Regions from separate parts of the Actinomadura scrupuli genome, predicted to be linked through region 2. Evidence: riboswitches for the same ligand, from Rfam matches in the RefSeq annotation. Region 2 holds a riboswitch; each other region holds the start of a gene.
What was found. Region 2 has a riboswitch for cyclic di-AMP ahead of ACRYCC_RS28255 (C40 family peptidase). Riboswitches for the same ligand answer to the same signal wherever they lie in the genome.
Positions count from the first base shown of each region.

Region 1: linked by a shared signal. The riboswitch ahead of ACRYCC_RS26730 (C40 family peptidase) and the one ahead of ACRYCC_RS28255 (C40 family peptidase) in region 2 are both predicted to bind cyclic di-AMP.
Region 3: linked by a shared signal. The riboswitch ahead of ACRYCC_RS21585 (CHAP domain-containing protein) and the one ahead of ACRYCC_RS28255 (C40 family peptidase) in region 2 are both predicted to bind cyclic di-AMP.
Region 4: linked by a shared signal. The riboswitch ahead of ACRYCC_RS09920 (CHAP domain-containing protein) and the one ahead of ACRYCC_RS28255 (C40 family peptidase) in region 2 are both predicted to bind cyclic di-AMP.

Region 1 covers NZ_JBPCCU010000006.1:223,149-230,526, forward strand. The annotation lists gene ACRYCC_RS26725 (arginine deiminase) at 1-1,064, opposite strand, end outside; cyclic di-AMP (ydaO/yuaA leader) riboswitch at 1,212-1,359, shown strand; gene ACRYCC_RS26730 (C40 family peptidase) at 1,374-2,390, shown strand; gene ACRYCC_RS26735 (MFS transporter) at 2,483-3,763, shown strand; gene ACRYCC_RS26740 (hypothetical protein) at 3,767-4,231, opposite strand; gene ACRYCC_RS26745 (response regulator) at 4,411-5,166, shown strand; gene ACRYCC_RS26750 (sensor histidine kinase) at 5,163-6,290, shown strand; gene ACRYCC_RS26755 (hypothetical protein) at 6,372-6,752, opposite strand; gene ACRYCC_RS26760 (STAS domain-containing protein) at 7,017-7,352, shown strand.
Region 2 covers NZ_JBPCCU010000006.1:570,633-578,010, reverse strand. The annotation lists gene ACRYCC_RS28275 (M56 family metallopeptidase) at 1-114, shown strand, start outside; partial or broken gene ACRYCC_RS28270 (IS256 family transposase) at 279-1,388, shown strand; gene ACRYCC_RS28265 (NADP-dependent oxidoreductase) at 1,409-2,356, opposite strand; gene ACRYCC_RS28260 (winged helix-turn-helix transcriptional regulator) at 2,451-2,864, shown strand; gene ACRYCC_RS28255 (C40 family peptidase) at 3,254-4,285, opposite strand; cyclic di-AMP (ydaO/yuaA leader) riboswitch at 4,289-4,438, opposite strand; gene ACRYCC_RS28250 (BlaI/MecI/CopY family transcriptional regulator) at 4,765-5,172, shown strand; gene ACRYCC_RS28245 (C40 family peptidase) at 5,616-6,632, shown strand; gene ACRYCC_RS28240 (L,D-transpeptidase) at 6,915-7,378, shown strand, end outside.
Region 3 covers NZ_JBPCCU010000004.1:496,147-503,524, forward strand. The annotation lists gene pgm (phosphoglucomutase (alpha-D-glucose-1,6-bisphosphate-dependent)) at 1-566, shown strand, start outside; gene glgC (glucose-1-phosphate adenylyltransferase) at 578-1,813, opposite strand; gene glgA (glycogen synthase) at 1,885-3,069, shown strand; gene ACRYCC_RS21580 (Crp/Fnr family transcriptional regulator) at 3,080-3,796, opposite strand; cyclic di-AMP (ydaO/yuaA leader) riboswitch at 4,210-4,349, shown strand; gene ACRYCC_RS21585 (CHAP domain-containing protein) at 4,360-5,061, shown strand; gene ACRYCC_RS21590 (rod shape-determining protein) at 5,343-6,350, shown strand; gene ACRYCC_RS21595 (PP2C family protein-serine/threonine phosphatase) at 6,567-7,378, shown strand, end outside.
Region 4 covers NZ_JBPCCU010000002.1:483,275-490,652, forward strand. The annotation lists gene ACRYCC_RS09910 (cytochrome P450) at 1-542, shown strand, start outside; gene ACRYCC_RS09915 (NAD-dependent epimerase/dehydratase family protein) at 584-1,582, opposite strand; cyclic di-AMP (ydaO/yuaA leader) riboswitch at 1,787-1,994, shown strand; gene ACRYCC_RS09920 (CHAP domain-containing protein) at 1,996-3,015, shown strand; gene ACRYCC_RS09925 (amidohydrolase family protein) at 3,132-4,193, shown strand; gene ACRYCC_RS09930 (ABC transporter substrate-binding protein) at 4,338-5,654, shown strand; gene ACRYCC_RS09935 (carbohydrate ABC transporter permease) at 5,651-6,595, shown strand; gene ACRYCC_RS09940 (carbohydrate ABC transporter permease) at 6,595-7,378, shown strand, end outside.

The sequences.
Region 1 (7,378 bases), 350 kb from region 2:
TCGTAGGCCACCGCCAGCCGCGGCCCCACGGCCAGCGTGTTGTTGCCGTCGTCCCACTGCTCGCGTTCGGCGGTCACCGGGTCCAGGCCGGTGTCGATCACCTTCAGCCGCTCGATGCCCATCGCCGTCGCGGCGGCCTCCAGGAACGGCCGGGCCGGGGCGATCCGCAGTTCCCCGCCGTCGTCCGAGGTCACCGCATAGGCGATGAGCGAGTCCGCCACCGCCGGATACATCACGACCTTGTCGACGTCGACCATGGTGCAGACGGTGTCGAGGTGCATCGTCGCGCGGTCCTGGGCGATCGGCACCGCCAGCACGGTGTGCGCGAGGCTGGCCTCGAACACCCGCCGGGCCAGCCGCTCGACGCCCGCCGGAGTCGTACGCTCCCCGGTCCCCGCCGCCACTACTCCGGGCGCGAGCAGTAGCAGGTCACCGCCCTCGACATGCTCCAGCGTCCGGTCGTAGACGGTCTGGACCCCGGCGAACCGCGGATGATGGGCGTAGATCAGCTCGGTGAGCGCCGTCTCCCGGCGGCGGGCCGGCATGGCCAGGCTGGTCACCGCGACCCGGTCCCCGATCCAGGCGCTGGAGTCCCGGGTGAACAGCAGGTTCGGCAGCGGATCCACGATGAAGTCGTGCCGGTCCATCAGCTCGTACACCAGGCCGTGGCCGGGTTTGAGCTCCTCGTGCGCCAGGCCGCCGATGAGGACGTGGGCGAGGTCCTCGGGATGCAGGCCGCCCAGGTGACCCGCCACGGCGTGGCGGAGCTGGTCGCCCAGCCGGTGGTCGTCCAGCACCCCGGCGAGCGCCTTCTCCCGCGCGGACTCGTACTCCAGCACGTCCTGCAGGAGTTCGGCCACGTACAGCACCTCGACGTCGCGGTCCCGCAGCGCCTGCGCGAAGGCGTCGTGCTCGTCCCGGGCCCGGCCGACCCACGGGATGCCGTCGAAGAGCAGTTTGTCGTTGTTGCGGGGGGTGAGCCGCTTCAGCTCCGCCCCCGGCCTGTGCAGTAGCACGGTCCGTAGTCGTCCAACTTCGCTGCGTACGTCGTGCTGATGCGTCACATATGACAATTTACGAGATCCTGATGTAACGGTTGTGACACGGGTGCTTTGGGAGCTAACGTCATGCGCTGAGCACGATCGCTCCCCAGCCCCCCATCGGTGGCGGTGATCGGGCTCCCGCCGAGTTCCGACTCCACGGGTCGCCGCCCCCAGCGTGCGCCGCGCGGACGAGGAAGCCGGGGAACCACTCTTCCCTGGGGTGAATCGGCGCCTCCGGCCGTTCCGGAGCGCCGTAGGGCGCGACTTCCTCGCCCGAATCCGTCAGCTAACCCGGTAGGCGGCCGTGGAAGAGAGGGGCGTGCCACGAACGTGGCCACCGCAGACAGGGCGTTCAAACGCCGGACCTTGACGACCGTGGGCCTCACCCTCGCCACCCTGCTGGCGGTGCCGGCCATCGCAGTACCCGCCACCGCGGCGCCGGCCGAGCCCAAGCCGTCGCTGACGGTCGCCAAGCGCAAGCTCGACCAGCTGAACACCAAGGTCGGCATCCTCGTCCAGAAGTACGACCAGGCCCAGGCGACGCTGGCCCAGGCCAAGCACAAGCTCGCGGCGATGCAGAAGTCGGTGGCGGCCGAGCAGGCGACGTACAAGCGGCTGCACGGGTCGGTCGCCCAGATGGCGGCCTCGGCCTACAAGGCCAGCGACCCGACGTCGGTGGAGACGCTGCTGGCCGCGGATGATCCGTCCACCGTGCTGGACCAGGTGTCGATCTTCACCAAGCTCTCGACGGACCGGAGCTCGCGGCTCAGCCAGTTCGTCTCCTCGGCCCAGCGACTGACGTTCGCGCACGGCCAGGCACAGCAGGCCCTGGCCGACGTCAACCGGACGCTGGCCACGCTGCGGACCCAGAAGGCCCAGCTCGACAAGGACATCGCCCAGCAGATGAAGGCGGTCGCGGCCGCCGGCGGGATCCCGAAGAACGGCGACAGCACGCCGCGGCCCTACATAGGCCCCGCCACCGGCAAGGCGCTCAAGGCCCTGCAGTACGCCTTCTCCAAGCTCGGAAACCGGTACGTCTACGGGGCCACCGGGCCGACCACGTTCGACTGCTCCGGCCTCACCCTGCGGTCGTGGCAGGCCGCCGGGGTGTCGATCCCGCGCACCAGCCAGGCGCAGTACTCCTTCACCGCGAACAGCCGGATCTCCTTCGACAACCTGCAGCCCGGCGACCTGGTCTTCTTCTACCCGAGCATCCACCACGTCGGGATGTACGTCGGCAACGGGTTGATGATCCAGGCCCCGCAGACCGGTGACGTGGTCAAGATCTCCGACATCACCAAGGGCTCCTACCGGCAGAACTTCAAGGGCGGGGGACGGCTCACCTGACGGATGCGGCCGGCCGTGATCGCCCTCGGAAGCCGGGGACCATCCGGAAGACCGCCCCGTACCATGCGTGAATCGACAGATTTCCGCATGCGGTGCATTTCACCGCCGCCACCCTGCTGCGCGTCTCGGCCGAGGGAACCGGAACGGCGCTGGTCCTGCTGGTACAGGACCGGACCGGTCGCGCCGCGTCGAGCGGCTTCCTGCTGGCCGCGGTGCTGCTGCCCTACGTGGTGTCCGGTCCGATACTCGGCAACGCCCTGGACCGGGTCGGCCGCACGCGGCTCTTCGCGACCCTGCTGGCCGGGGGTTACGCCTGCGCGGTGGCGCTGCTGCTGGTCGTCGCCGGGGGCGTCCCGCTGCCGCTGGCCGTGCTCGCCGCGGCCGCCGTGGGATGCACCGAACCCATCGTGGTCGCGCTGACCAGCCTGCTCCCGCGCATCGTCTCCCGGCCCGGGCTGACCAGGGCGTACGGGCTGGAGTCGGCGAGCTACAACCTGGCGGGCATCGCCGGGCCGGGGCTCGTCGCGGGTACCGCCGCCTGGGCCGGACCGCAGACCGCCGCCGTCCTGGTCGTCGGCGCCGCGGTTCTCGGCACCCTGACCATGTCCTTCCTGTCGGTGTCCCCCTCCGTCGCGGAGCCGCCGTCCCCCGTCGAACCGCCCGCGCCCGCCGCGGAGACCGGGTACGACCCGCCGGCGGCGCAGTACAAGGATGCGCAGGCGGCGCGGGCCGGGGACGCGCCGGCGGCCGGGCTGAACATGATCACTGGCGGGATCGTGGTGCTGTTCCGCAACCCCACCCTGCGGGCCCTCACCGTCGGGAGCTCGGTGGCCTTTCTCGGCATGGGCGGCGTCCCCATCGTCGCGGTGCTGCTGGCCGGGCACGTCGGAGCGAGCGCCACAGCGGGCGGTCAGCTGCTGGCCGCCTTCGCGCTGGGGGCACTGGGCGGTTCGCTCGCCGCGGCCCGCTGGCTGTCCGCGCGGCGTGCCGAGTGGGTGGTGGTCACCGGACTGATCGCCTTCGGGATCACGCTGGCCGCCGCCGCGACCGCGACCACCCTGGCGTGGTGCACCCTCTGTTTCGCGCTCGCCGGGGCCTGCGACGGGCCGGCGTTCGCGGCGACGCTGACGCTGCGGCAGCGGGAGGCCCCGGCGGCCCGGCTGGGCCAGGTCAACACGACCGGCGGCAGCATGAAGCTGGGCGCGGCGGCGCTCGGCGCGGCGCTGACCGGTGCGCTGGCCGACCGGGCCGGCGCCGTCGGCCTGCTGGTCACGATGGCGGCCCTGCAGCTCGCCGGTGCCGTCAGCATGGCGTTCCTGCTCTCTCTCCGCTCCCGGCCGCGGACAGGCCCGGAAGCCGGTCCGACGAGCTGACGGTCACGACGGCCCCTCCGCGCCCGGACGGGTGCGGCCGTCGGCCCGTACCCGCCTGACCCGGGCCGCCACCACCAGGGCGGCGCTCAGCGGGGCGAGCAGATCCAGCGCCAGGTAGAACAGGTCCTGGTGGGCGTACCCCCGGGCGATGCCCAGCGGGTCCGGCGCCCGGTCACCGCCCAGCGCCGACAGCAGGTCGTAGGCGATGTCCCCGGCGAGCAGGCTCACCGCCGCCAGCACGGCGGCGGCCACCGGGACGACGGCACCCGCCGGCCGGGTCAGCAGCACGGGCAGCCCGGTGATGAAGCCGATCATCAGGCAGGCGAGCGCGGTGCCGGGCCAGCCGTGCGGCAGGTGGTGGGCGAACAGGTAGTCCTGCCCGATGCCGACGACGGTGGCGATGATCGCACCGGCCAGCACCGTGGCCAGCGCCGCCCTGGTACCGGTCACCTGGTCGTCCTCAGCCATCGGGGCTTTTCTACCGGATTGCCAGGTCCCACGCAGCCAAAATCACCACCCCTCGTGATCATGATCACGAAGGGGGTGGGGGTTCGTCGCGATGAGGGCCTGGCAGGGAGGTGCTTACGAGGTCGTGACGTTGGGGTGAGGGATCCTCTTTTCCGGGCATCGGGGCCTACCGTGGAGACGTGATCGAGGAGCCGGCCCAGGGGAACACCTCCGCGCCGGCGACGGGCGGCCCCGTCGCCGGCCGCATACTCGTGGTCGACGACGACCCCACCGTTGCCGAGGTGGTCGCCCGTTACCTCCTGCGGGACGGGCACGAGGTGGAGTGCGTGGCCGACGGGCGGCAGGCGCTGGACCGGGCGCTGGCCGATCCGCCTGACCTGGTCGTGCTGGACCTTATGCTCCCCGGCATGGGCGGGCTGGAGGTCTGCCGCCGGCTGCGGGAGACCTCACCGGTGCCGATCGTGATGCTCACCGCGCTGGGCCAGGAGACCGACCGGCTGGTCGGCCTGGAGACGGGCGCGGACGACTACGTGACCAAGCCGTTCAGCCCCCGGGAGCTGGCGCTGCGGGTGCGGTCGGTGCTGCGCCGGGCGGGCGGCTCGCTGACCCCCGCCGGGGCCGGAATGCTCACCGACGACGATCTGCGCGTGGACGTGGGCGCGCACGAGGTCCTCCTCGGCGGTGCCGCGCTGGCCCTGACCGCGCGGGAGTTCGACCTGCTGGCCTTCCTGCTGCGGCACCCCCGGCAGGCCTTCACCCGCGAGCAGTTGCTCGATCAGGTCTGGGGATGGTCCTTCGGCGACTCCTCGACCGTGACGGTGCACGTACGCAGGCTCCGGGAGAAGATCGAGGCAGATCCGACCGCCCCGCTGCGGATCGTCACCGTGTGGGGCGTGGGCTACCGCTACGAGCCGGCGAATTCGGGCGCCGCGTGATCCCGTTCGAGGCGTTCGTCGAGGTCGCCGGGTACGCCGCCGGGGCCGCGCTGCCGGCCGCCGCCGCGGGACTGGTGCTGCTGCAGGTGCTGCGCGGCCGGTCGCTGGCCGTCCAGCTGGCCGTGGTCACCATCGCCACCATGCTGGCCACGATGGCGGGCATCATCGTGATCACCCTGCTGATGATGATCTCCGAGCACGACCGCGCGGTGGCGCTCACCGTGGTGGTCGTGGCGGGGCTGGTCGGCACCGGGGTCTCCTTCCTGCTGGGCCGCCGGCTGATCGCCGCCAACCGGGCGCTGGTCGAGGCCGTACGGTCCGACCCGTACCGCCCTCCGGCGAAGGTGCTCCCCGCCGAGCTGGCGGAGCTGTCGCGGGAGCTGGAGCTGGCCTACCAGCGGCTGTCGGCCTCCCACGAGCGCGAGAAGGCGCTGGAGACCAGCCGCCGGGAGCTGGTCGCCTGGGTGAGCCACGACCTGCGCACCCCGCTCGCGGGCCTGCGGGCCATGGCGGAGGCGCTCGAGGACGAGGTGGTGGTCGACGCCGAGACCGTGCGCCGCTATCACGGCCGCATCCGCATCGAGGTGGACCGGCTGGCCGAGATGGTCGACGACCTGTTCGAGCTCGCCCGGATCCACGCCGGTGCGCTGCGGCTGTCCCGGCAGCGGGTCGGCCTGGACGACCTGGTGGCCGAGGCGGTGGCCGGCGCCGAGCCGCTGGCGCGGGCCAAGGGGGTACGGATCCACGGCGACGCCCGGTCGGGCCTGCCGGTGGAGGTGGACGCCATCGAGGTCGGCCGGGCCGTGCGCAACCTGGTCGTCAACGCGATCCGGCACACCCCGCACGACGGCGCCATCGAGATCCGCGGTGAGATCCACGACGGGCCGGACGGCGACATGGCCTGCGTGACCGTCTCCGACGCCTGTGGCGGCATCCCCGAACAGGACCTGCCCCGGGTCTTCGACGTGGCCTTCCGGGGCGAGGCGGCGCGTACCCCGGGCGGCGGTGCCGGGCTGGGCCTGGCGATCGCCCGGGGCATCGTCGAAGCGCACTCCGGGGAGATCGGCGTCACCAACGAGGGCGCAGGCTGCAGGTTCTTCGTCCGGCTGCCGATCGGCCGCTGACGGTTCTCCGTACGGTGACCCGGCGCGCCACGCCGGGCCAGGCCCGCCCGGGACTCGCTCGGCCTCGCTCGGCAGGGCCGATCAGCGGTCCACGGCGTCGTCGATGGCGCGGAAGGTGGGGCAGGGCCAGCGCCACATGCAGGCCCGGCAGCGCCGGATCGGGTTGTCCGGATCGCTGGAGATCCCGCCGCTGTCCTGCGGCTGGTGCAGCTCGAACAGCCGCAGGCCCAGCTCGGCGAACGCGATCATGTCCTCCCGGGCGGTGGACAGGAAGGCCAGATCCTCCTGGGGGATCCTGGTCCGGATCGGGACGAAGCCCTCACGGTTGATCAGGCGGCCGAGGTACTGCGCCGCCGAGCGCCAGGAGGTCGACTTCTCCGAGCGGACCCGGATCGACTCCAGCCGGTCCCGGAGCCGGCTTCGCTGGATGTCCCCCGGCCGGTCGCCGATCATGACGGACATCCCGCCATAAGTCCGGAACGTGATTGTGTCGCTGGGAGCTCCGGTCGCCGACCGGAGATCTGCGCGACTCCCCCCGAGTTGCCAAGCCGCTGTTGCACGGCGCCAGCCTCCCGCACTCTGGTGCCTGCCGCGAGACGAATACGCGACTTCGCCAGGCAGGATGAGGATCATCTGTGGGCGTTTCATGGCAAAGCCACCCCCGCCCCTGGCCCGACTCGCCGAACTCTCTAGCTCCCTGGCCGCTGGGCCGATAGTGTGCGGCTCGTGGAGCTAAATGTCTCGACTGCATCTCAGGGAGGTCACGCCGTTGTCACCGCGAGCGGCGAACTCGACCTGTACACAGCACCCCGTTTGCAGACCGTGCTTGCCGGGCTGCTGCGCGAGAACGTCGATCGGGTGGTGGTCGACCTCAGCGGGGTCGAGTTCTGCGACTCGACCGGCATGAACGTGCTGCTCGCCGCGATGAAGCGGCTCAAAGAGCAGGGTGGCACCCTTGAGCTCGCCGCACCGCGGCCGGCAGTCAAAAGAATCCTGCAGGTCACCGGCCTCGACACGGTTTTCGACGTGCACGACGCCATGCCGGCTCTGGACGTGACCTAACCGGCCGCCCGCGAGGTCGCGCGGCA
Region 2 (7,378 bases):
TCGCCGGCGCCCCGAGGCTCTCGCTTCCTCGCACGGGCAACCGCCATTAGCGCTGTAGCCGGTCCGGTGGTCATCCTTGGCACAAGCATGGCCTACCTACCTCTGCCCTGCTAACTCCGCCATAGCACGGAGCCGGGGACCCACACGCAGGTGGCTCGCAGGGCGCGGTCGTGTTCTTTCTCCACGCTCTGGATCGTTCCGTCGCCGTTGTCCTTGACGACAAGGCCCACGTAGTTGATGCCCCGATCCCGGCCAGCACCGAGTTGGCGGCCGAGACGGACGGGGGAGGCCGCCGCCTTGTGGTCCGCAACGGCCATCACCAGCCCCGCACCGTGACCACCGCCGCCGGTCCGGTCGAGGTCAAGGTGCCCCGGGTGAACGACCGCCGCATCGATGAGGAGACCGGGGAACGGCGGCGGTTCTCCTCCAAGATCTTGCCGCCGTGGTGCCGCAAGTCCCCGAAGGTGTCCGAGGTCCTCCCGCTGCTCTACCTGCACGGCCTGTCGTCAGGGGACTTCGTGCCCGCGCTGGAGCAGTTCCTCGGCTCAGCAGCGGGCTTGTCGCCGGCGACCGTGACCCGACTGACCAAGCAGTGGAGCGACGACCACGCCGCCTTCCAGCAGCGCGACCTGTCCGACCGCGACTTCGTGTACGTGTGGGCCGACGGGGTGCACCCCAAGGTGCGGCTCGGGCAGGCCCACTCCTGCGTGCTGGTTCTGCTCGGGGTGCGGCTGGACGGCACCAAGGAACTGATCGCACTGGCCGAGGGCCTGCGCGAGTCCGCCGAGTCGTGGGCCGACCTGCTGCGCGACTGCCGACGGCGCGGCATGTGCGACCCCGAGCTGGTCGTCGGCGACGGCGCGATGGGTCTGTGGAAGGCCCTGGCCGAGGTGTTCCCGGCCGCCCGGCATCAAAGGTGCTGGGTCCACAAATCCCAGAACGTCACGAACGCCCTGCCGAAGTCCGCGCAGTCAGGCGCGACCAAGGCAATGCAGGAGATCTACAACGCCGAGGATCGCGCGCACGCGGAGAAGGCGATCGAGGCGTTCGCAAAGACCTACGGTGCCAAGTTCCCCAAGGCCGTCGCGAAGATCACCGAGGATCGGGAGGAACTGCTGGCCTTCTACGACTTCCCGGCCGAGCACTGGATCCACCTGCGCACCACGAACCCCATCGAGTCGACCTTCTCCACGGTCAAGCTCCGTACCAAGGTCACCCGCGGGGCCGGCAGCCCAGCCGCTGCTCTCGCGATGGTGTTCAAGCTGGTCGAGTCCGCCCAGGCCCGCTGGCGGGCGATCACCGGCGCCCACTTGGTCGCCCTGGTCCGTTCCGGCGCCCGGTTCGAGAACGGCGTCCTGGTCGAGCGGCGGGAGGACGCCGCTGCCTGATCACACATCACACGATCCCTTCAGACCGTGATCGCAAGCTTGCCCTGCACGCCGCCGGCAGCCAGCACCTCGTGCGCCTCGGCCAACCTCTCCAGCGGGAAGACCTGCTGCAAGTGCACTCGCAGCCTCCCCGCCTCGACCAGCTCGGTCAGTGCCTCCAGGCCGGCCGGGTCCGGCTCCACGCCGACCGCCGCGAAGCGTATGCCGGACTGCTCCGCCAGCTCCGGCAGGGTGGTGCTAAGCCGCTCCACCGCCGTCACTAGCACGCCACCCTGCCGCAGCACGCCGAAGGAACGCTCGGCGTTCCCGCCGCCCAGGGTCTCCAACACCACGTCCACCGGCGCGTCCCGGAGCACCTCGGTGTAGTCCTGGGTCCGATAGTCGATCAGCTGGTCCGCACCCAACCCGCGCAGGAAGTCGTGCTTGCCCACGCTCGCCGTGCCGACCACCTCCGCGCCCAGGTGCTTGGCCAGCTGCACCGCGACGTGCCCGAGCCCGCCGCCCGCACCGTGGATCAGTGCCCGTTGCCCTGGCCGCAGCTGCGCGATCTCCACCAGTGCGTGCCAGGCGGTCAGGCCGACCAGCGGCAGCGCCGCGGCCTCCTCGTGGCTGATCCCTGCGGGCTTGCGAGCCAGCTGCCGCGCGGGGGCGACCAGGTACTCAGCGTTCGCCCCGGCCGCGGCCGGGAAGTACGGCATCCCGTAGACCTCGTCGCCGACCTTGAACCGGTGCACACCCGGATCGACCTGCTCGACCACCCCGGAGATGTCCCAGCCAAGGACGAAAGGCGGCTCGCCCAGCAACAGGAAGGCGCCGGAGCGGATGAACAGTTCCACGGGGTTGACGCTGGTCGCCCTGACTGCGACCAGCACCTGCGTCGGTCCAGGTGCTGGCTTGGGTGCGTCGTCGACGAGCTCCAGCACCTCGGGGCCGCCGAAGGTCTTCTGGGTGATCGCGCGCATCGTCATGTACTCCTGTTCAGAGAGTCGCTTGGGATGCCCCTATCCTCGGCAGGCCGGTACCCATTGAACAGAAGGCACTTCAAAGGTATATAGGTACCTCATGGGTACTACTGACAACCTGCGCTTCTACGGCGGCGCGGATGCCTATCTGGCCGCCTGCCCCTCCCGCCAGATCCTGGACGTACTCGCCAACAAGTGGACCATGCTGGTCATGGGCGCACTGTCCGGCGGCCCGATGCGCTTTGGCGAGCTGCGGCGCCGCCTAGACGGCATCACCCAGAAGATGCTCACCCAGACCCTACGCACCCTGGAGCGGGACGGCCTGGTCACCCGCACGGTCTACCCGACCATTCCACCAAAGGTCGAATACGCGGCCACCGGGCTGGGCGAGAGCGTCACCGCGCTGATGCACGCGATCCGCACCTGGTCCGAGGAGAACATCAATGCCGTCCTGAACTCCCGCGACGCCTACGACGCCCGGGCCGCCCAGGAGATACAGCCAGTCACGGCCTGACCGCCTCCGGCTCGTCAGTGCCCGGTCGGCCTCTGACTGGTCACCGAGATCCAGCCCGGCTTGTTCACCCTGCGCCACCAGCAGCCCACCATCGCAGCTCAGCTCAGAACACCAAGTCCAGCGATCCACAACTCTTGACAATTACTCGCTGTCGGCCGGGATCGGGTCACTGCGTTCCTCAGCAGGAACGGTGCGAACCTCGCGTACGAAGCTTGGGGAGCGGCGTTCGAAGGCCCTGGGCTAGGCAGCCGGTGAGCCGGTGAGCCCTGGGTTCCGGTTGGCCGGCCCCTCATGGTGCTGCTGACGATGGACCCCGAGACCACCGTGTACGTGCTGGGTCGGGCGGCCGACGTTGGGACTATGGTCAGCTTCCTCATCAGTGGCCGACATCAGCCAACGCGTACGCCACCGGCGAATGGCCGACCTTCGATGGAACTGGTCTTCACAACGTCGCCGGTCTGCGGAGCGTGGACCATCTTGCCGTTACCGATGTACATGCCCATGTGATGCAGGTCAGAGTAAAAGAACACCAGGTCACCCGGCCTGAGCTGCGCCTTGGTGACACGTACGCCCGAATTGAACTGGTCGCCCGTGTAGTGCGGCAGGCTGACACCGACCTGCGCGTAGGCGTAGAGCGTCAGCCCTGAGCAGTCGAAGCCCTTGATGTTCGCGCCTTGCGCGATGCCGTAGCTGGGGCCCTTGGCATTGCCACCGCCCCAGGAGTACGGAGTACCAAGCCTGGCCAGGGCCGCCCGTACGGCGCCCAACGCCTTGGCCGACGCCCCGCCCGGGGCAACGTTCGGTGCCGGGCCGCCAACAACACCGGTCGTCGATTCGCCGAGCTTGCCCTTGACCTTCTTCAGCTCAGTACGCAAAGTCTGAAGCTTCTGCTCAGCCTGCTTACCGAGCGTGTTCACGCGCTCGGCCCGGTCCTGCGCGGCCTTCTGCGCCCGCGACGTGGCCTGCAAAGTCTGGAACAGTACCCGGACCTGGTCGCTGCCCTTCGAGGTGAAGTAGTTGAGGGTCGCCGACTGGTCGAGCATCTTTTGGGGGTCCCGGGAGGCTGCAAGCTGTACCGCGGGATCCAGGCCACCGTTCTTGTATCTCTCCGCGGCCAGTTGGGCGACCTTCACCCGCACCGTTTCCAGATTCTGCTGCTGGCTCCTAGCATTGTCCGCGGCGATCTTCGAGGCTCTCTGGGCCTGCTTGAGGCGGACCTGCAGCCCGTTGTACTGCTCGGTCAACTTCTCGAGCTGATCGGCTAGCTGTTTCTCTTTGGCGGTCAGCTCCTTGCGAGAGGGTTTGGGCTCGGCGTCCGCCGATACCGCCGGAAGGAAACCGACCAATGAGACGGCGATGACGGCGGCTGAGGTCCACCTGGCCACCGCGTGAGATGCGGTTCGGTGCAGTTGTCGATCCACGCAAGGCCCTCTCCCATGCCGCCTACCGGGTTAGCCGACGGGTTCGGGCCAGAGTCGCCCTACCGCTCGTCATCGGGCGGATTCGCCCCAGGTGACACTGGGTCCCCGGTTCCCTTGAGCGGTGAGGCTCTCAGGATTCGGCGGTGCCATCGCTGCTCCCGACGAGAGCACGGAGCGATGTCTCCTACAGAACATAGGAGGATGGGCTCCGTTACGCCACTAATGTGGGCAAAACCCGCGAATCTAGCGCTTGACGTCCAGGGAGCCCGTCACGGGATCATGGGCCCACTGAAGGGCCCGTAGCAGCCATCGGATCGGTCGTCCAGGGCAGCAGCAAGCACGCAGCGGACTCGAAGCAAGTTCGGCAATGGCTGCAGCCGCAACCACCGATCCGTTCTACTACATTGGATGGGATCTCAGGTCCTGCAGGGGCCGGAGCGCTGGCCGGCCGGGCGGCAGGGCGAGGGGTGGCGGGGAGCATGACGAGCAAGGGTGTGCTTGAGCGCCTGATCATGGATGTGCTCTGGGCCGCGGAGAGGCCGTTGTTGATCCGCGAGCTGAGAGAACGTGTCAACGCCCGGGGAGATCGGGCTCTGGCCTATACAACCGTTCAGACGGTGGCCGACCGGCTGGTGAGCAAGGAACTGCTCGTCAGGACCCCGGAAGGTAACGCATACAGGTACGGCCCGGCCCAGAGGCGTGAAGACCATGTGGCGTCGCTGATGCTGGAGGCCCTGTCCGTGTTGCCTGATCATGGCCCCGCGCTGACCCGGTTCGCGCAAGGCATCGATCCGGCAGACGCGCATCGGCTGCTAGAAGCTCTGTCCCAACGAGCTCTTGGTGCTTTGAGCTCGTCCGACAAACCGGATGCCGACTCCTCCGCCTGAATACGGCAGCACCTCCGGACACTCGCGGTCACAGCCTTGCGTGGATGAGCGCAGCGCTGTCTGCCGTCACGCCATCCGTGATAGTGGCTGGCTGGTCACCGCGATAGCCGTGACCTGCTAATCCACCCCTGGATGAGCCTGTTCAGTGGTACGCCCGCCCCAGCACCGGCTAGCGCCCAAGCCTCCTACAATGCATAGTAGACACCCTGGAAATCGGCAGATTGCGCGAAGAGGGAGCGCTGGGCCGCACGTGATGAGGGAGGGCTGCTGTGCAGAGGCCAAGCCATCGCGTGTTGCCGACGGTGATCGGTGTCGCACTAGTGACGACATTGGTCGCCAACGTGGCCGTCGTACTCGCTCACAATTCGAGACCCTCGACGCCGCACGACAGGAATGCACGGTACATCGCCGCCGCCCAAGAATCCCGGATATCGTCACCCGTCGTGGCGCCCCTGCGGCATCGCCTGATGCCCCATCTGCTGGTCGCGGCAGCCAGCGCGCTCCCGTCCGACCTCGCAGGCAGAGTGCGCCAGGTCAAAGGAGTGCGGGCCGTCGAGATCGTCGATGCGGCGCAGGCGCTCGTCGCGGGCAAACGCGTCGGGTTGCTCGGTGTCGAACCCTCGAGTTTCCGTGGCTATACGCCTAAGCCCACGGCCGAATCCGATGGGCTGTGGCGCAACATCTCCGATGGAGACATCGCGATCTCCTTCACTATGGGCACCGATGGCGGCGTACAACTCGGAAGTCAGGTGACAGTCGGCGGCAGCCAGCGACGGACCCAGGCTCGAGTAGGCGCATACGCCACGATGGGGATCGCAGATGTCGAAGCCGTGGTCTCCCACAGGACGGCGCAAAGCCTCGGGCTGCCGAGCGGCAACGCCCTGCTCATCAGTGCACCCAAGACCGACTTGGCCAAGCTGAGCCGCCAACTGCGCGGTGTACTGCCACGTCAGGCAAGAGCGGTGACTCTCAGCCCGAAGATCGAACCCCTAAGAGCCGGGGCAGTCCCGGAGAGCGGCAGAGGCATGCTGCCGACCGCTCGTGGACAGGTACTCACAGCAGAACAGGTCCAAGTAGCGATAGGCGCCGCGCAGTCGAAGCTCGGGATGCCTTACGTCTGGGGCGGTGAGTCCGATGCCGAAGGGGGATACGACTGCTCAGGCATCCTGCAGTATGCCTTTGGCAGGGCCGGGGTGCGGCTGCCGCGCGTGGCCGCCGACCAGGCCCGAGCCGGATGGATCATCCCGTTCGGTAAGGCCCAGCCTGGTGACCTGCTCATCTGGGCTCACGACCCGACGGCTCCGGGCCGCATCTCGCACATCGCGCTGTATCTCGGTGATGGAAGGATGCTCACCGCGCCGCACAGGGGCGCCGTCGTGCGGATTCAGCCGGTGTACTTCCAGAACTTCAAGGGCGCCGTACGCATCAATCCCCGGCAGGCCGCCGGCATCGCCGGCTGACAGATGACAAACCCTCACCGAGGGTTTCGCCAGCGCTCACGTCCTCGAACCCCCTCCCACCTACCTGACGTAGGAGAGTAGGCGGTCCGCGACTCTGGGCGAAAACGTCGGATCTTCCAGCTCAGGCGGCGAATACAGCCCACATGCCATGATTCGCTGAGGTTCCTGAGTGCAAGTCTCCTACAATGCATAGGAGTTTGGTCTCCCGTCGCAGGGTGGAGAACGTATATGCCGCATGAGCCTGGATCGATACGCACTGGTGGCGGCTGGAGGGCTGCCGGGGTGTTCGCCGCCGTCGGCTTGCTCGTGGTGGCGTGCCAGAGCAGCGAGGGCGCCGGCCGTAAGCCGCGGGCCGGCATCAGCTCGCCTATGGCGCCCACTGCGAACGTCTCGATCACGCCCGCGGACGGGACCGGGCAAGCACGTCCGGATAAGGGGATTTCGGTGACGGCGGCAGCCGGACCGCTCGGCACAGTCCAGGTCACAGTCAACGGGGTCAGAGCCGAGGGAGAGCTCACCGCGGATGGGACGCGATGGCAGTCGCGGTGGCCGCTCGCCCCAGGCAAGACCTACCAGGTAACCGCCACGGCAACCGGCGAGGGCGGGAAGGTGACGACCCTTACCAGCCAATTCACCACCACGCGTGCGCAGCAGACCATCAGCGCCTCAGTCACCGGTCCCGCCGACGGCGCCAGGGTGGGCGTGGGGATGCCGATCATCCTCAACTTCAGCCAGCCGGTCTACAA
Region 3 (7,378 bases), on a different contig from region 2:
CCGCCGGGCTGGGCCGGTCGCTGTTCGAGGTCCCGGTCGGGTTCAAGTGGTTCGTGCCGGGACTGCTCGACGGATCCCTGGGCTTCGGCGGTGAGGAGAGCGCGGGCGCGTCCTTCCTGCGCCGCGACGGCTCGGTCTGGACGACGGACAAGGACGGGCTGATCATGGCCCTGCTCGCCGCGGAGATCATCGCGGTCACCGGCCGGTCGCCCAGTGAGCACTACGCCGACCTGACCGCCGAGTACGGCGACCCGGCGTACGCCCGGGTGGACGCCCCCGCGACCCGGGAGGAGAAGGCGGTGCTGGCCCAGCTGTCCGCCGACCAGGTCACCGCCGCCTCGCTCGCCGGGGAGCCGATCACCGGGGTGCTCACCGCCGCGCCGGGCAACGGCGCGCCGCTCGGCGGCCTCAAGGTCTCCACCGAGAACGCCTGGTTCGCCGCGCGGCCGTCCGGCACCGAGGACGTCTACAAGATCTACGCCGAGTCGTTCCGGGGACCGGAGCACCTCGCCGAGGTCCAGCGCGAGGCCCGCACCCTGGTGGACGGCGCGCTGGCCGGCGGCTGAGGCGCGCCCGCTCAGCCCTCGACGATCTGGTTCTTCCCGATCACGACGACGCCCTCGTCGGTCACCGTGAACCGGGCCCGGTCGTGCTCGGGGTCCAGGCCGATCCGGGCGCCGTCGGGGATGTAGACGTTCTTGTCGATGATGGCCTTGCGCACCATCGCGCCCTTGCCGATGCGCACGTCGTTGAGCACCACCGAGTCGCACACCTGCGAGCCGGCGTCCAGCACGACCCCGGGGGACAGCACCGACCGCTCCGCCATGCCGCCGGAGACGATGACCCCCGGGGAGACCATGGAGTCGAGCGCCTGACCGCGCCGGCCGTCCTCGTTGAAGACGAACTTGGCGGGCGGCAGCGGGTCGTGACCGGTGTAGATGGGCCACTGCCGGTTGTAGAGGTCGAACACCGGGTGCACCGAGATCAGGTCCATGTGCGCGTCGTAGTAGGCGTCGAGGGTGCCGACGTCCCGCCAGTAGCCGCGGTCGCGGTCGGTGGACCCCGGTACCCGGTTGCGGGCGAAGTCGTACACCTGGGCCTGGCCCGCCTCCACCTGGATCGGCACGATGTTGCCGCCCATGTCATGCTTGCTCGACGGGTCCCGGGTGTCCTTGCGGACCGCGTCGATGAGCGCCTGGGTCTCGAAGACGTAATTGCCCATGGACGCGTACACCTGGTCGGGCGCGTCGGGGAGGCCCTGCGCGTCCGTCGGCTTCTCGCGGAAGGCCCGCATGGTGACCCCGTCGGCCGCCGCGTCGATGACCCCGAACTGGTGGGCGAGCTCCAGCGGCTGGCGGATCGCGGCCACCGTGACGGCCGCGCCCGACTCGATGTGCTGGTCGACCATCTGCCGCGGGTCCATCCGGTAGATGTGATCGGCGCCGAACACGATCACATGGTCGGGCCGCTCGTCCTCGATGAGGTTGAGGTTCTGCAGGATGGCGTCGGCGGAGCCCAGGAACCAGCGGGGGCCGAGCCGCTGCTGGGCGGGCACCGGCGTGACGTAGTTGCCGAGCAGCGTCGACATCCGCCAGGTACGCGAGACATGCCGGTCCAGGCTGTGGCTCTTGTACTGGGTGAGGACGACGACCTTCAGATAGCCGCTGTTGGCCAGGTTGGACAGAACGAAGTCGATCAGCCGGTACATGCCGCCGAACGGCACCGCGGGCTTCGCCCGGTCGGCGGTCAGCGGCATGAGCCGCTTGCCCTCACCGCCCGCCAGCACCATTGCCAGGATCTTGGGCGTGCTCATAGCGCGAGGGTATCCCTGTTCCGGATCAGCAAACAGCCTGGATTCGCCGTGGCGGGGCTAGGATTCGCGGCATGCGCGTCGATCTTCTCACCCGTGAGTACCCACCGGAGGTGTACGGGGGCGCGGGAGTGCACGTCGAGTACCTCGCCCGGGAGCTGCGCGAGCTCTGCGAGGTCCGGGTGCGCTGCTTCGGCGCCGACCGGGACATGCCCGGTGTCCAGGCCTACCAGGTCCCGGGCGGGCTGGCGGAGGCCAACGCCGCGCTGCAGTCCCTCGGCGTCGACCTGGAGATCGCGGCGGGCTGCGCGGGGGCCGACCTCGTGCACAGCCACACCTGGTACGCCAACCTCGCCGGCCATCTCGCCAAGCTGCTGTTCGGGGTGCCGCACGTGCTGACGACGCACAGCCTGGAGCCGCTCCGGCCGTGGAAGGCCGAGCAGCTCGGCGGCGGCTACGCCCTCTCGTCCTGGGCCGAGCGCACCGCCGTCCTGGCCGCCGACGCCGTGGTCGCCGTCTCCGAGGGCATGCGGCGCGACGTGCTGGCCGCCTACCCGGAGCTCGACCCGGGCCGGGTCAGCGTGATCCACAACGGCGTGGACACCGCCGCGTACGCGCCCGACCCGGGCACCGACCGGCTCGCCGCGCTGGGCATCGATCCAGACCGCCCGTCGGTGGTGTTCGTCGGGCGCATCACCCGGCAGAAGGGGCTGCCCCATCTGCTGCGGGCGGCGCTCGCCTTCGACCCGGCCGCCCAGCTGGTCCTGTGCGCCGGCGCCCCGGACACCCCTGAGATCGCCGCCGAGGTGGAGGCATCGGTCGAGCGGCTGCGCGCCGAGCGCGGCGGCGTGGTGTGGCTGAAGGAGATGCTGCCGCGCGACCGGCTGGTGCAGGTCCTCAGCCATGCGACGGTGTTCGTCTGCCCCTCGATCTACGAGCCGATGGGCATCGTCAACCTGGAGGCGATGGCGTGCGCGGCGCCGGTCGTGGCCACGGCCACCGGCGGCATCCCCGAGGTGGTCGCCGACGGGGAGACCGGTCTGCTGGTGCCGGTCGAGCAGGCCGCCGACGGCACGCCGCTGGACCCCGCCCGCTTCGCCGCCGACCTGGCCGACCGGGTCAACGCCGTGCTCGCCGATCCGGACCGGGCGGCCATGGGCCTGGCCGGCCGCCGGCGTGCCGTCGAGCACTTCTCCTGGACGGAGATCGCCCGGCGCACCCGGGACCTGTACGCCGGGCTGCTCGCCCCGGCCGGCTGAGGCCCGCCGCTCAGCGCGGCCCCGATCCGGCGGCGTAGTCGCGGACGCCCTGGAGATCGAGCACGGTGATCCTCTTCCACCCGGTGGTGACCAGGCCCCGCCTGCGCAGCTCGTGGAACCCCCGTGCCGCGGTCTCCCGCGAGGCGTCCACCCAGCTGCCCAGCTCGGTGTGCGAGAGCCGGGGCAGGATCTCGATGCCCTCCGGGCCCTGCTTCTGGTAGCGCAGGGACGTTTCGGCCAGATAGACGAGCAGATGGGCCAGCCGCCGCTTGCCGTCGGCCTCCGCGTGCCAGCGCAGCCGGTTGCCGAGCTCGTCCATGCGGCCGACGATCGTGGCGGTCAACGGCCACCAGCACCGTGGATGCTCGTCGAGCAGGCTGGTGAACCGGGAGGCCGGCACCGTGAGGGCCCTGATCTCGTCCAGCGCCTCCACGGTCGCCGTACGCGGCCTGCGGAACAGCGCGGAGATCTCCCCCACCACGTCACCGGGACCGCGCACGGCGAAGACCACCTGGCGCCCCGACGGGGTCGGGGAGGTGACCTTGGCCCAGCCGGACAGGATGATCACCACATTGGTCGACGAGGAGTCCCCCTCGAAGCACAGCGGCTCGGCGTGCGGGCGGAACTCACGCTCCCGGCCCGCGTCGCGCAGCGCGTCCCGCTCCGGTTCGTCGAGCGCGTCCCAGAAGCTCAGCTCGGTCATTCCTTCGGTGGATTCGTCCCCCACACATGTCTCCGTTTCCCGCGAGGCCTCCGGACGACAGATGCGGCGCTGATCCGGGGGAGTCTCCAGTGGACACGGTCGCGGAGGGCCGTGACAAGGCCTGGACGGGGGGTTCCGGCCCCTGGGCGGGTGCCCGTCCATGATCGTGGCCGGCGCGCGCCGAAGTGACCGCGCCGTGACGGCGACCATACCTGCGAGGGGAGAACATGACGATCGGCTCGTCGGTTTTGCGCCAGGTTTGCATCCGTCTTGGTGGTTTGATACCGTTATGTCTGGTTATGGCGATGCGCCCCATGTGTCGCCCAGATGGTCGTAGATCATCTCTTCGTCCGGACCCGTCTCCAGGGCCGTGACGCGCGCGTGACACCGATCCGCGCTCCCATACATGTCCATCGAAGGCCGGCTGCCTCTACAGCGGCCGTCTTCCGCCGAATCCGCATTCTGCGGAACCGGGAACCCACGTTTCAGGGGTGAATCGGCGTGCTCAGCGCGCCGTAGGGCTACTTCCATGCCCGAATCCGTCAGCTAACCCGGTAGGCGACCTGGAAGAAGAGGAGTCACGCTCAGTGACAAGCACGCACGCACAGTTCTTCTCATCCCTCACGAGCCGCGTCCAGTCCTTCAAGAGCCGCGTCACCTCGGGTGTCGTGGTGGGCGCCGTCGCGGTCGGGGCCGTCGTGGCCGGTTCCGCGGCCGTGTCCGCGTCCCCCGTCGACCAGTCCGTCCGGGCCGGGGCGCACTCCGCCGCGCAGCGCGCCGACGTCAACTCGGGGGCCCGGCTGGCCACCGCGGGCGCCGTCGTCAGCCTCGCCGAGAAGCAGGTCGGCATCAAGGCCGACGCGTCCGGCCAGACCAAGTTCCACCAGTGGTTCGAGTCCACGCCGGACGCCAAGCAGCTCGCCCGCCGCGACGGCGGGAACGTCAAGGACTACAAGGGCGCCGCCTGGTGCGACATGTTCGTCTCCTGGGTCGGCGCGCAGGCCGGTGTCAAGCACATGGGCCGGGACGCCTACACGGTCGCGCACGCCAAGTGGTTCCAGAAGACCCACCGGTGGGGCGAGAAGCCGACGCCGGGCGCCGTGGTGTTCTTCTCCTGGAACGGCGGCGGGACCGAGGGCATCGACCATGTCGGCCTGGTCGTCAAGGACAACCATGACGGCACCATCACCACCGTCGAGGGCAACACCAGCGGCGACGTCGTGGCGAAGAAGATCCGCCCCACCTCCGACGTCATCGGCTACGGGTACCCCGAGTACGCCGCCGGCTGACGACCGCAGTACCCCCGCCGCCCGAGCGGCCACAGGCCGGACCGCGCCCCCGCGCGGTCCGGCCTCGTCATGCCCGGCCCCCTTTCGCCCCGGCTCCCTTTCGCCCCGGCTCCCTTTCGCCCCGGCTCCCTCTCGCCCGGCCCCTCGTGCCCGGCCCCGGACGCCGCTCTTTGGCCGTTCTTGACGGGCGCCGAACGCTGACCGATTGTCCGCCCGGGTATGTCGTGTTATGACGCCGGTACTCCACTGGGGTCACTCGTCTGGCAGAAGGCTGGTCTCTCATGGGCAGCAAGCTGGCATTCTTGAGGTGTGACACCGCGGTCGATCTCGGTACCTCCAACACGTCCATTCATGTGCGCAACCGTGGGCTGGTGCTGAAGGAACCGTCCGTCGTGGCAATCAACAGCAGATCAGGCCGGATCATCGCGGTGGGTGCCGCGGCCAAGCAGATGATCGGCCGTGTTCCTGAGACGATCACCATGGTCCATCCCATCAGGGGTGGGGTGATCACGGATTTCGAGATCGCCACCCGGATGATGCGCCACTTTCTCCGGGTCGCCAACCGGCCGCCGAACTTCATCAAGCGCCATGTCGTCGTGGCGGTGCCGAGCGGCATCACGGCGGTGCAGCGGCGGGCCGTCCAGGAGGCCACCCACCTGGCCGGCGCCCGGCGCGTGCACATCATCGAGTCCCCGATGGCGGCGGCGATCGGCATGGGGCTCGTCGGCGCCGAGTCCGAGGCCGAGGGCATGATGGTGGTCAACGTCGGCGGCGGCACCACCGACGCCGCGATCATCTCGATGGGCGGCATCGTGGTGGCCCACGCGCTGCAGATCGGCGGTGACGACCTGGACCAGGCCATCGTCTCGTACGCGCGCAGGGAGCACGGCCTGGTGGTGGGTCTCGGGGCGGCCGAGGAGACCAAGATCGCGGCCGGATCGGCCTACCCGACCGGGAAGGAGAGGTCCACCTCGCTCCGCGGGCGGCACGCGATGACCGGCCTGCCGAAGATCGTCTCGATCTCGCAGGCGGAGATCTGCGAGGCGATCGCCGAACCCGTCGGCGCGATCGTCGACCTCGTCAAGAAGACGCTCTCGGAATGCCCGCCGGAGGTGTCGGGCGACCTGATGGACCAGGGAATGGCGCTCACCGGAGGCGGCGCGCTGCTGGACGGCCTGGAGGATCTCCTGCGGTCGGAGATCGGGATCCCGACCCATCTGGTGGACGACCCGCTGGGGTCGGTCGTGCTCGGCTCGGCCAAGTACGCGGAGGAACTCTCCGACGAATGACCATTAATTTACCTGCCAATGGTGTAAATTTAGGATATTACTCGGAATTGTCCGAATAGTGACAGGTTGAGGCGCGCGAGTTCTCATTTTGCCCTATATTGCATTGATGTGGGATGAGGTTTCCGCCAGGTCATTCTCCCCACATCACGCTGAGTTCCCGGGGGTGGGATGAGTTCTTCGGCTGCGACGGGCAGGGGGCCGAGCGCCGGTGGCGGGTTGAACGCGCCGGAACTGCTGGACCTGAGGGCCACCATGCGAGACCGGGCGGTGGTCGCCCAGGCCAGGGTGGTCCTCGCGGAGCGCCTGCGGTGTCATGTGGGCGAGGCGCTGCAGCATCTGATCTGGCTGGCCAGGGATCTCGACCTGGAACTGCCGGAGACGGCCGCGCTGGTCATCGCCGGCCGGCCGCCGGTGCTGGCCCCGGGCGACGACGAGGCCGCGGGGTCGCTGGTCATGGACACCGCGCGGCGGCTGGGCGAGGACCGCGCCGCCGCGCTGGAGGAGGTGCTGCGGCGGCTGGCCGTGGAGGACGCCGCGGGGGACGCGGAACTGCTCGCCGGGCTTCCCGACGACCCCGTGGCGCGGGGGGTGCTGGATGCGACCCAGGACTGCGCGAGCCGGCTCGTCCCGGTCCGGGACGTCGAGGGCCGGGTGATCGACTTTCTCAACGCGGCCCTCAACGAACGGGCCACCGACATCTTCGGCCGGGGGGCCGAGGAGCTCGTCGGCCACCGGCTGCTCCGCGTCGATCCCGGGACGGCGCTCAACGGGCTGTTCGAGTCCTACGTCCAGGTGCTGGAGACCGGCGAACCGTACGCCCGGGGGCCCTTCGTGTTCTCCACCGCGCAGAACGGGGTCGCCCGCTCGGCCCGGCTCAGCGTGCGCTGCGTACGGGTGCCCACCGGCGTCTGCGTCACCTGGCGCTACCACGACGAGGAGGACCGCGTCCGGCGCCGGCTGGAGCGCGCCGAGCGGCTGGCGCTGGTCGGCTTCGGCGAGTGGGACCTGGTCGCCGACGAGCAGACGTG
Region 4 (7,378 bases), on a different contig from region 2:
GGGACATCCTGGGCTTCTGCTTCGTCATCGTCGCCGGCGGCAACGACACCACCGGCAACCTCATCTCCCATGCCGTGATGCTGCTCGACCGCGACCACCGCCAGCGCGAACTGCTCGCCGGCGACCCCTCCCTCATCCCGAACGCGCTGCTGGAGTTCCTGCGGCTGGAGGGATCGGTCCAGTCGCTGGGCCGCACCACGACCGAGCCCGTCGAGATCCACGGGGTGCGGATCCCCGAGGGCGCCAAGGTCATGATGCTGTACGGCTCGGCCAACCGCGACGAGCGCGAGTTCGGGGCCACCGCGGACCGGCTCGACGTCACCCGCTCGATCCCCCGGCACCTCGGGTTCGCCGCCGGCCCGCACTTCTGCGTCGGCTCGCACCTCGCCCGGCTGCAGGCCCGGATCGCCCTGGAGGAGCTGCTCGCCCGCCAACCCGGCATCGGCGTGGACACCGGCCGGGCCACCCGGCTGGCCTCGGCGTTCACCCGCGGCTGGCAGAGCCTGCCCGCCACCGGCATCGTCCCGGCGGCGCGGGGCTGACCGCCCGGTGGAAGAGCGCTCCGGGCAGGGCCGGCGTGGCGTCAGCGTACGGCCTCGGCCAGCGCGGTCAGCGTCTGCCGGGTGGTGTACTCGGGGGCCCACCCGAGCCGCCGGCGGGCCTTGCGGGTGTCCATGAGCATCGGATGGCGTACGGCGTGGATCCACTCCGCCTCGGCCGGCAGCAGCGGCATGACCTCCACCATCCGCGAGGTGAGCCGGGCGAGCTCGTGCGGGACCGGGATCGCGTGGTCGCCGAGCGCGTGGGCCAGGTCGGTCACCGTGATCTCACCGTCCGCCGCCAGGTTGTACGCCCCGGGTGGCCCGGCGCCGACCACGGCCGCACGGACGGCCGCCGCGACGTCGTCGTGGTGGACCAGCTGGAAGGGCATACCGGGGTCGAGCAGCACGGGCCGCGGGAGGGGCACGGTGCCGAGCAGCCGGCGCACCGGTCCGGGCAGCCGCTCGGCGGCCCGCCGCCAGGGCAGGCTGCGCACCAGCAGCGTCGCCTCCGGGCCCGCCACGATGCACGGGCGCAGCACGTACACCTCGAGCTCGGGGGAGAAGGCGGTCACCTCGCCCAGCATGGTCTCGCAGGCCGCCTTCTGCTGGGAGTAGTAGTGCAGCTCGGAGCCGCGGACGGGCACGTCCTCGGTGATCGGCACCGGGTTGTCGGCGTGGTAGCCGTACGCCGCGAGCGAGGAGGTGTAGACGAGCCGGCTCGGCCGTGCCGCCGCCACCGTGGCCTCGAAGACGTTGCGGGAGCCCTGGAGGTTGATGTCGCCGGTCTGGTCCCGCGAGCCCAGGATCGCGAAGGCGAGATGGACCACCACGTCGGCGTCCGCGACGAGCTCGTCCACGGCCTTCCGGTCCAGCACGTCGCCCTGCCGGTACTCGGTCCTGTGCAGGCCCAGCGCGGCGGGGTCGAACGGCCGCCGGGCCATCCCCACGATGCGCGCCACCCGGTCGTCCCGTTCGAGAGCGCGTACCACCGGCATGCCGATCTCACCGGTCGGCCCGGTGACCGCGACTGTGAGCCCCACGTCCGACCTCCCGTGCCCGGGTCGCCATCTCGATAACAGAGAGAGTAACCTCCCGCGCCGCGGATTCGCTGGTGAGGACGGGTCGCGCCGCATACCAGAGGTGATCGACATATGCGTTCTCGTTACCCTTTCTTGACCTCCGTGTTTAACTTCACGTACATTGCGCCGAGATCGATCCGTGACCTATCTCGCGCTTCGAGAAGTACGTAACGACCGCCTAACCCTGAGACGCGGTGCGTCGAGGGGGCCGAGGACCCAATGGTCGGAGTTTCCGGGGCCGTTCCTGGCCGACTCCGTCGGGGTGAATCCGCCAGGTCGTCCGGACCGTCAGGTGCCGCGATGACGCGTGCGGTAGGGCGAACTCCTGGCCCGAACCCGTCAGCTAACCCGGTAGGCGGCACAAGGGGAGCCTTATGGATGCAGTGGGGCAGAAGCTGCTCGACGTCGCCAGGACGCAGCTCGGGTACACCGAAAAGGGCGACGGCTACACCAAGTTCGGCGACTGGTTCGCGAAGAACGTCGATGCCCAGCACGACTCGTACTTCGTGACGGCGCCCTGGTGCGACATGTTCATCGCCTGGGCCGCGGACAAGGCCGGGGTCGCCGGCTCCGTGGGCCAGTTCGCCTCGACCCAGGAGCACGCGGCCTGGTTCCAGCAGCAGCACGCCTGGGGCACCAAGCCGCAGCCGGGTGCGCTGGTGTTCTACTCCTGGTCGGGGTCGAAGAGCATCTCCGACATCGATCATGTCGGCCTGGTGGAGCGCGTCGAGGGCGGCACCCTGCACACCATCGAGGGCAACACCGAGGGTGTGCACCTCATGCGCCAGACCCGGGACACCGATGCGGTCGTCGGCTATGGCTACCCGGCCAAGGTGAAGGTCGCGGGCGCGTCCTCTCCCGTCGAGCAGTACGTCCCCCGGCACGCCGCGCCCGCGCCCTCGCTGGAGACGATCCTCAACGACGCCCCGCCCGCCGCGCGTACGGCCACCAAGGCGCTGTCCGCCGGGCACCACGAGAACGGCCCGCTCTCGGGCCACGAGGTGGCCCTCTCGGGGCTGGCGGCGGTGCTGCTGTGCGGCAGCCTGGCGCTGGCGGTCGGCAGGACCACCGCAGCCAAGGTGCCCGCCCCGCCGGCGGTACGGGTGCGCAAACGCGGCCGTCACCACCGGACGGCCCTGCCGGTGAGCCTGCCCGCCGAGATCACCGCGGCCGATCTGGACGCGGCCGAGGCCGGCACGGTCATGATGCCCGCGCTCACCCTGGCCGCCGCGGCCGAGGCCGAGGACCGCGCCTTCTGGGGCAAGATCGCGGAGTTCGAGGACGACCAGGAGCTGGCGTTCTGGAACGACCTGCACGCCGCCGTCGGCCGTCCGGCCGAGACCCCCGGCGCCCTCGGCGGCGCGTACGTCCCGGACCGGTCGTACGCGAGCTGACGGCGCGCACCTCCCGGACCGCTCGTACACCGCTCGTACACCCGGGACGGCTCGTACGCGAGCCCACCCCGGCGTAGCGATCGCATTCGATCATTACGCGTGATTGAATCTGCACGATGACCGCTGAAGCGCTGCGCGAGCTCCGGCTGCGCGACTACACCCCGCGTTCGCAGGCCCGGGTGGAGGTGACGCAGGTCCCCGCCGCCGCCTATCCCTGCATCGACGTGCACAACCATCTGGGCCGCTGGCTGTCGTCCGACGGTGACTGGCCGATCGCCGATGTCCCGGCGCTCGTCGCGATGATGGACGAATGCCGGGTCGAGGCGATCGTCAACCTCGACGGCCGGTGGGGCGGTGAGCTGGGCGACAACCTCGCCCGCTACGACGCCGCGCACCCGGGCCGGTTCTACACCTTCTGCCAGCTCGACTGGCGGGCGCTCGCCGAGCCGGACGGCGTGCCCCGGCTGGTCCGGGAGCTGCGCGAGGCCGCGTCGCGCGGGGCGCGCGGGCTGAAGGTCTGGAAGGACCTCGGCCTGCACCACCGTGACGCGGACGCAAACCTGGTGCTGCCCGGCGATCCCCGGCTGGCGCCGGTCTGGCAGGCGTGCGCGGACCTCCGGCTGCCGGTGCTGATCCACAGCGCCGATCCGGTGGCCTTCTTCGAGCCGCTCGACCCGTGCAACGAGCGGCTGGAAGAGCTGATCGAGCATCCGGACTGGTGGTTCGGCGACACCGGCCGTTTTCCCGCCTTCGCCCGGCTGATCGGCTCACTGGAGGCGCTGGTCGCGGCGCATCCGGGCACCACCTTCATCGGCGCGCACGTGGGCTGCAACGCCGAGGATCTCGGCTGGGTCGACCGGATGCTCACCACCTACCCGAACTTCCACATCGACCTGGGCGCCCGGATGGCCGAGCTCGGCCGCCGGCCACGGGCCGCGGCGGCGCTCATCGTGCGGCATCCGGAGCGGGTCCTGTTCGGCACCGATGCCTTTCCTCCTGCTTCGGAGGATTATCGGCTCTGGTTTCGGTTCCTGGAGTCCGCGGACGAGGCCTTCTCCTATGCTCCGGGGGCGGAGATCCCTCCGCAGGGGCGCTGGCACGTACAGGCGCTCGACCTGCCGCCCGCAGTACTGCCCCCGCTGTACGCGGTGAACGCTCGCCGGTTGCTCGGACTCTGACAGCCCGTCATCTGGCGTTTTCTTCGCATTATGCCTTGTTCGATGATTGTTTCTGATCTAAAGTCCCCAACAACAATCGTTAACGAGCACAGGACCCGGGCGTGGGGCACTCGGGTGCACCGCTCCGCAGAGGGAGTCGTCAAGATGCGCGCAACACCACAACGGGCCGGCCGGCGGATCGGCGAACGGATCGCGGCCACCACGGTAGCGCTGGCACTCGGGACCGTGGCGGGCTGTTCGGGTGGTTCGGATGACTCGGGCGGAACGGCGAAGTCGAAGGACGCCGTGATCGTGTGGCACGGTTACACCGAGGTCGAGGCGAAGGCGTTCACGGACCTGGGCCTGGAATGGAACAAGGCCCACCCAGACCAGAAGGTGAACCTGACCTTCGGCGGCAGCAACGACGACGTACTCAAGAAGACGCTGGCGTCCTTCGTCTCCGGCAAGGCCCCCGGCATCGCCTACCAGTACGGCTCGTCGATCAACACGCTCTCCAAGCGGTCCCAGACCCAGGACCTCACCTCGCTGGTGAAGAGCAGCCCGGACTTCCAGTGGGACGACTTCTTCGTGGCCGTGCAGCAGGCCGCCACCACGCCGGACGGCAAGATCTACGGTGTCCCCGCGCTGGTGGACAACCTCGCGCTGGTCTACAACAAGAAGCTCTTCGACGCCGCCGGCCTGTCCTACCCGACGCCCGACTGGACGTGGACCGACTTCCAGAACGCGGCGCGCAAGCTGACCGACCCCGCCAAGAAGCAGTACGGCTGGTCGTATGTCAACGACGGTTCGGAGGACACCGTCTGGCGGTACATCGCCATGCTGTGGCAGGCGGGTGGCGACCTGCTGAGCCCGGACGGCAAGAAGTCCGCTTTCGACTCCCCGGCCGGGCTGGCCGCCATGCAGCTGCTGCACGACATGGCGGTGACCGACCGCTCGGTCTACCTGGAGACCGGCGACGGGCAGTACCAGAACCTCTTCAACTCCGGCAAGATCGGCATGCTCTGGACCGGGCCCTGGGACCTGTCCACGATCAACAAGGACATCTCGTACGGCGCGCAGGTCCTGCCCGCCAAGATCACCCATGCCACCATCGCCGGCCCGGACAACTTCATGCTGTTCAACAAGGGCGACCGCGACACGGCCTGGGCCTTCCTGAAGTGGCTGGACTCCGCCGAGACCCACCTGAAGTTCTCCCTCGCCACCGGCGACCTGCCGCTGCGCGAGTCGGAGACCAAGCTCCCCGGCTACCAGGACTTCCTCAAGAAGTACCCGGCCAACAAGGTCTTCGTCGACAACCTGGCCAAGAACGTCACCAAGTCCCGGCCGAACATCCCCGAGTACCCGAAGATCTCCCAGGTCCTCGGCACCGCCATCCAGTCGGTGCTGCTCGGCAAGGCTCAGCCGCAGAAGGCGCTCGACCAGGCGCGTGACCAGATCGACCAGATCCTCGCGGGGGCATGATGGCGGTGGCGGCGGCCGGGCGGGCCGCGCGGGGAGAACGCGGACGGAAGGCGCCGGGCCGCAGGGCCCGGCAGTCCGACCACTTCGCGGGCTGGGCGTTCGCGTCACCGGCGGTGCTGCTCATCGGAGTGTTCGGCCTGCTGCCGGTGGTCTGGTCGCTGGTGCTGTCCTTCCAGCAGACCGACCTGACCTCGCCCGGCACCTGGTCCGGCACCTCCAACTACCAGCGGATGGTGCACGACCCGGTCTTCTGGCAGGCGGCACGGCAGACCCTGGTCTACTGCGTGCTGTTCGTGCCCATCACCATGGGGCTGGCGGTACCGATCGCGGTGCTGCTCAACCAGAAGGTGCGGGGCATGACCTTCTACCGGATGGCCGTGTTCGCCCCGCTGGTCACCTCGACCGTCGCCACCGGTGTCATCTTCAGCTGGCTCTACAACCCGCAGATCGGCCTGATCAACGCGGGTCTGGACAAGGTCGGCCTGCCCCAGCAGGGCTTCTTCCAGAGCTCGGGCGGGGCGCTGCCGTCCGTGGTCGGGATGACGGTGTGGGGCTGGCTCGGCTTCGCCGTCATCATCTACCTGTCCGCGCTGCAGAACGTGCCGCGTGAGCTGATGGAGGCGGCGGCCCTGGACGGCTGCGGGCGGATCCGGGCCTTCTGGCGGGTGGAACTGCCCCTGCTCGCGCCGGCCTCGGCCTTCCTGCTGGTGTGGCTGACCATCAACGCCCTGCAGCTGTTCGACGAGGTCTACGTGACCACCAAGGGCGGCCCGCTGCACGCCAGCACCGTGCTCGTCTACTACCTCTACCAGCAGGCGTTCGTGAACTTCGACGGCGGCTACGCCGCGGCCATCGGCTGCGCGCTGTTCGTGGCGATCCTGGCCGTCACCGTGGTCCAGCTCTGGCTGGGCCGCCGGACCTCCCACTACGAGGCGAGCTGATGGCACAGACGACCCTGCCCCGGCTGCCGGAGGCTTCCCGGAAGGCGGCGGCGACGGGCACGTCCCGCCGCCGGTACCGTGGGCCCAGCCCGCTGCACCTGGTGCTCATCCCGCTCTCGGCCGTGATGCTCGCTCCGCTGGTCTGGATGGTGCTGCTGTCGATCTCCACCCAGGAGGAGACCCGGCGCTTCCCGCCGGGCCTGCCGGGCGGCGTCCACTGGCAGAACTACCTCGACGCCTGGCACGAGGGGCCGCTGGGGCAGTGGCTGATCAACAGCACGATCGTGTCGGTCTCCTGCGTGCTGGGCAACCTGGTGTTCTGCGCGCTGGCCGGCTACGCCTTCGCCCGCATCCGCTTCCTCGGCAGCCGGGTGCTGTTCATCGCGGTGCTCGCCACCCTGATGGTGCCCTTCCAGATCGTCATGCTGCCCACCCTGATCGTGGTGCGCGAGCTGCACCTGACCGACACCCTCGGCGCGCTGATCGCACCCAACCTCGCGACGCCGTTCGGGGTGTTCCTCATGCGGCAGTTCTTCACCACCGTGCCACGCGAGCTGGAGGAGGCCGCGCGCATCGACGGCGCCGGCCGGCTGCGCACGCTCTGGAAGGTCATGCTCCCGCTCATGGGGCCGACCCTGGCCACCCTGTCGGTGCTGACGTTCCTCAACGTGTGGAACGACTTCCTGTGGCCGCTGATCGCCATCCAGAGCCCCGGGAACATGACCATCCAGATGGGTCTGCAGAACTTCCAGGGCGCGCACCTGACCAACTGGCCGGTGCTGA